DNA from 2 places in the Microbacterium sp. NPDC056057 genome. Region 1 is predicted to be linked to the other one. Evidence: predicted binding sites of a transcription regulator. Region 1 holds the regulator's gene; the other holds the start of a gene.
The links. The regulator HspR, encoded in region 1, represses chaperone genes until heat shock. The targets are predictions, from matches to a motif close to AAGTTGAGTCNNNNNGACTCAACTT.
Positions count from the first base shown of each region.

Region 1 (2,455 bases):
GACCTCGAGCAGCTCACGATCGGCGTCGACGACCAGGCCGTGGTGCACGCGACGCTCACCAACGATGCGTCGCTCATCGAGGGAACGTTCCTCGTGCAGAAGAGCATGGACGGCATCGATCCGGACGACCTCCTCGTCGACTCGTTCACGATCGACTACGTGGCGCACCTGCCGAGCCGCGATGTGCTGGTGGGGAGGTTCGGGCTGCCTGCCGACGGGACGCCGGCGGGTCCGGTCGACGGCCAGGGCAATCCGATCTCGTTCCCGATCGGCACGATCGTCAACGTTCTCGAGGAGGAGCCCGACCCATCCGCGCTGCCCGAGGGCTACGAGTGGGGCGAGACGACGTGGAGCCCGGCGAGCTTCGTCGAGATCGGCCCCGGCGAGACGCCGCCGGTGCTCGAAGTCACCAACTCGGTGGTCGCGATGACCCGCTGGGCGGTGACGAAGGTCGTCGCGGGCAATGGCGGGTCGTCGGTCCCGGCGGGCACCACGTTCCCCGCCGATTGGTGGCTCGACGGCGTCCCGCAGGAGCGCATCGAGCTCGAGCCGAACGTCACGATCACGTCGCCCTACTTCCCGGTCGGCACGATCATCGAGGCGCGCGAAGCCGATCTGCCGTCGATCCCTCGGGTCGACTGGGGCACCCCGGTCTGGAGCGTCGGCGGCGAGACCCTCGTGCCCGATCAGGACGGGAAGGTCACGCTGCCGATGTCGGAGGTCCGCACCCCGCAGACGGCGGAGCTGACGCTGACCAACACTGCGAGCATGCGTCCGCTTCCGGCCACGGGTGGCGGCGGCCTCTCGCCCCTCGTCCCGCTCGGAGCCGTCGGCCTGATCGGGGTGGGTCTGCTGCTGGCCATGAGACGGGCGCGACGCGTCTGACGCACGACCCGTGTGCACACGAAGAGGGAGGGGACGGCATCCGTCCCCTCCCTCTTTCGTGAATCAGCCCGCCGGGGTCTCGTCCGGGGGTTCGCTCTGCTGCGCGAGCGCCGTGCGCGGGCGCCACACCACGACTTCGGTCGCGCGGCGCACACGCGTGCCGTGACGCAGCGTCACGACCGCGCCGGTCGATCCGGCGGCGAAGACGCGGGCGCCCGGCCGCTTCTCGAGTTCGGCGCGCATGCGGTCCTCGAGGTCGCGGACGCGGCTGTGCAGCTCCTGCACGCGGTTCTCGAGCTCGAGGATGCGCACGATCGCCGGGAGGCCGATGCCGTCCGACGACATGCGGGCCACCTCGCGGAGCTGCTCCACGTGGCGCAGCGAGTAGCGCCGAGATCCGCCCTGCGTGCGGGCGGGCACGACCAGCCCGAGCCGGTCGTACTGACGCAGCGTCTGCGGGTGCATGCCCGACAGCTCGGCGGCGACGGCGATCGCGAAGATCGGGGCATCCTCGTCGATGTCGTCCTCGGTCATCCTTCTCTCACCATCCTCCGGATGCGGGTCGCCAGGCGACCCGCATCCATCGTCTAGCCCTGCGCCTTGGCCATAAGGTCGGCGCGGGGGTTCTCCTTGGACTCGAGGCTCTGGAAGCGCTCGAGCGCTTCGCGCGCGGCTTCATCGAGATGGGACGGCACGGCCACCTGCACCTCGGCGAGGAGGTCGCCGGTACCCTTGGCCGTCTCGACGCCGCGGCCCTTGACACGCAGCACGCGGCCGGACGGCGTGCCCGGCGCGACGCGCAGCCGCACCGGATCGCCGCCGAGCGTCGGCACCTCGATGGTGGCGCCGAGCGCGGCCTCGGTGAACGTCACCGGAACCGTGACACGGAGGTTCAGCCCGTCCCGCGTGAACACCGGGTGCGGTCGCACGGTGACCTGCACGACGATGTCGCCGTTCTCACCGCCGTCGGGCGAGTGACGCCCGCGGCCGCGCAGCCGGATCTTCTGCCCGTCCGAGACACCGGCGGGGATCTTGACCTTGAACGGCTTGCCGTCCTCGCCCGCCAGCGTGATGGTCTCGCCCCTGGTCGCGGTGACGAAGTCGATCGTCGTGCGCGCCGTGACGTCGGCACCGCGCGTCGGGCCACCGAAGCCCCGGTAACCGCCGCTCGTCTGCCCGAACCGCCCGGAGCCGAAGCCGGTGCCACCCTGCTGCTGGTTGAACATCGCGAAGATGTCGTCGAAGTCCTCGGCGCTCTGGTAGCGCGCGCCGCGGCCCTGGTTGAACATCGAGAAGACGTCCTCGAAGCCGCCGGCGCCGCCCGGGCCGCCCGACGTGAATCGGGCGCCCGAGCCCATCGCGCGGATCTGGTCGTACTCCTTGCGCTGCTCGGCGTCGGAGAGCACCGAGTACGCCTCGCTGACCTCCTTGAACTTCGCCTCGGCGGCCGCGTCACCCTGGTTGGAGTCGGGGTGGTACTTCCGCGCGAGCTTGCGATACGTCTTCTTGAGGTCCGCCTCGCTGACGTCCTTCGAGACGCCGAGCACCGAGTAGAAGTCCTTGTCGAACC
Region 1 is NZ_JBHJWS010000001.1:729,424-731,878, reverse strand. Features, by position in the region: gene ACFC1K_RS03110 (collagen-binding domain-containing protein) at 1-885, shown strand, start outside; gene ACFC1K_RS03105 (heat shock protein transcriptional repressor HspR) at 949-1,419, opposite strand; gene ACFC1K_RS03100 (DnaJ C-terminal domain-containing protein) at 1,473-2,455, opposite strand, start outside.

Region 2 (2,455 bases), on a different contig from region 1:
CGCCGATCCTCTTGCGGGCATCGGCGCGGTGAGGGACGCCAGGAGTACATCTTGCCTGTGGTGGAGTCATGCTCATTGGTCCGGCTCTGTCGCGTCTGGGCGCCTGCGACGAACGCTTGCGGCACCGCCTACGTGCCGTGCCCGCTCTTCGAGGTTCGTTCGGCGGCCCCGATCTGTGCGGGCACAGCGACACGCATGAGGGAGCGGTTTACGGCGAAAGACGAGTGCGGCGGGTGCAGTCGACACCCTTGAGCATTGCCGGATCGGTTCCTAGAATCCCGCAACGAAAGGAGTGATCCGACATGGAGGGCCCAGATCTGCTCGCAGCACGACTGCTCCGCGCGATGGTCGCCGACGATGTCGACACCGTCAGTCACCTCGTGGTCGAGATAGAGGACAGCGGCTATGCCGGCCTCGTTGCCACAGGACTCGCGCAGTCCTACATCACCGAAGTGCTGAAGACGGCCAGACGCGAGCCGCTCCTGCGTGCGCTGGAAGCACGGATCCTCGAGCTCGCCGCCGTCGCCGACGAATCGACCGACAATTCGGCTTGATCGCTACGCGCACACAAGCACGCTGGAACACCCGATGCCCGAAGGGTCCTCCCGATAGGGCGGGCACGGCCCTCCATCTCCGCCGTGCACCCGGCATCTGGCACTCAGCTCTTGAGAGTGCGATCCGTGATTTCTATCATTGACGTGACGACATTCCGGCGGGAGTGCTCGTGGCCGCACGTCGGGGATCTTCGGCGATCCTCCCTGCGGAGCAGCTGCACGGCGACGTGTGTGCTGCCGACGTGACGGGGCTTCCGCTGGTTGATCCAGGAACGGAGGCGAACAATGTCAACCGACCCGACCACTCGATTCCGGATGCGCAGGGTCACCTCTATCAAGTGGCTGATCGAGGATCTCTCGCTACCAGAGATGCACGAGGCGCGTGTCGTGGCGCACGTCTATGAGGTCGATGATCTCGAGTACGACGTCGTGTGGCTGCGCGACCTCGGGCTCGCGGAGCACTGGATGGCACCGTCGGAAGTCCTCAACGCCGTCATCGACAAGGTCAGTCGCCCACCACGGCCAGCCGCACGGCGCCCTGTGCCCATCCCGCATCTGCCGCCCATTCGAGAGCGCGTCTCCGCCTGAGGCGTCAGGCTGCCCGCCGACGGAGAAGAGCGCGGCGACCACCCCGGGAGCAGGGCGGTCCCAGCGGAGTGCGGCTCTCGGGAAAGCGAGCGACCCGAGCTGCTCGACGCTGTCGTCGTGATGGGCGTGTCGCTCAGCGACGGCCGCCCCAGGACGCAGAAATCTGGCACTCCACCTTCGTGAGTGCTAATCTACGATTAGTTGAGTCGAGTTGGCTCAACTCTTGATTCTGAGAGGAGAAACTCATGGCAACCTACGACCCGTTCCGCGACCTCGACCGCCTGGCGGCAACACTGATGGACACGCGCCGCGGCCCGCGCCGCATGCCGATGGACCTCTACCGTTCCGGCGACCACTACGTCCTCAGCGCCGACCTGCCCGGGGTGGATCCGGGTTCCGTCGACATCGATGTGGACGGCCAACTGCTGACGATCCGCGCCGAACGGACGCTGTCCAGCGGCGAAGGAGTCAAGTGGATCACCCGCGAGCGTGAAGCCGCCAGCTTCCTTCGTCAGCTCAACCTGGGGCAGGGAGTAGACACCGAGCGCATCACCGCGAGCTACGACAACGGCGTACTGAGCGTCACCATCCCGGTCAGCGAGAAAGCCAGGCCCCGCAAAATCGACGTGGCATCCGAAGGCGGCCGTCCTGTCATCCGGGCACAGGAGCACACCGCCGACGAACCACAACCGCTAGAGCAGTAACGCGACGACCGCGTCACCCCGCCCTCGGGCGGGGTGACGCGGTCGCCGTCCGAGTAGACGCCACCTCGCACCGTCTATCGCGGCCGTAACTGCAACCACAGGATCCTCATGGGGCTGCTCGCGTAGACATCAGACCACGCCAGATCGACTCCACCAGACCCGATCCTCCAGCACGCTCGGCAAGGGTCGGTGACGGGGGATTGTGTGCCCGTCTGCGGGGTGGAATGCTTGCCGCGGCCACAGGCCTCTGTCGCCGGAACCCTTTGAACACCGTGATGCGAGGGTGCGCCATGGACACCGTCCTCCAACGTCTCACACAAGCGCAGAACGACCACGACGCTGAGCGCTTCGCGTCCTTCTTCGCCCTCGACTATCGAAGTGAGCAGCCTGCCCATCCGGGGCGGGAGTTCGTCGGACGCGCACAAGTGTTCTCGAACTGGACCGGCGTGTTCGCTGGCATCCCCGATTTCCACGCCGAGCTGCTCTCCTTCTGTCGGCTCGACGACATGGAGTGGGGGGAACTGGCTTGGAGCGGCCACCATACTGATGGCCAGCCGTATGCAGCGTGCGGTGTGATCGTCGCGATCATCCGTGACGGACTGATTGCGT
Region 2 is NZ_JBHJWS010000002.1:90-2,544, forward strand. Features, by position in the region: gene ACFC1K_RS07840 (hypothetical protein) at 303-554, shown strand; gene ACFC1K_RS07845 (hypothetical protein) at 840-1,142, shown strand; gene ACFC1K_RS07850 (Hsp20/alpha crystallin family protein) at 1,388-1,846, shown strand; gene ACFC1K_RS07855 (nuclear transport factor 2 family protein) at 2,137-2,455, shown strand, end outside.
Region 2: a site for HspR is predicted at 1,341-1,365, ahead of ACFC1K_RS07850 (Hsp20/alpha crystallin family protein). Genes of this name have one in related genera too.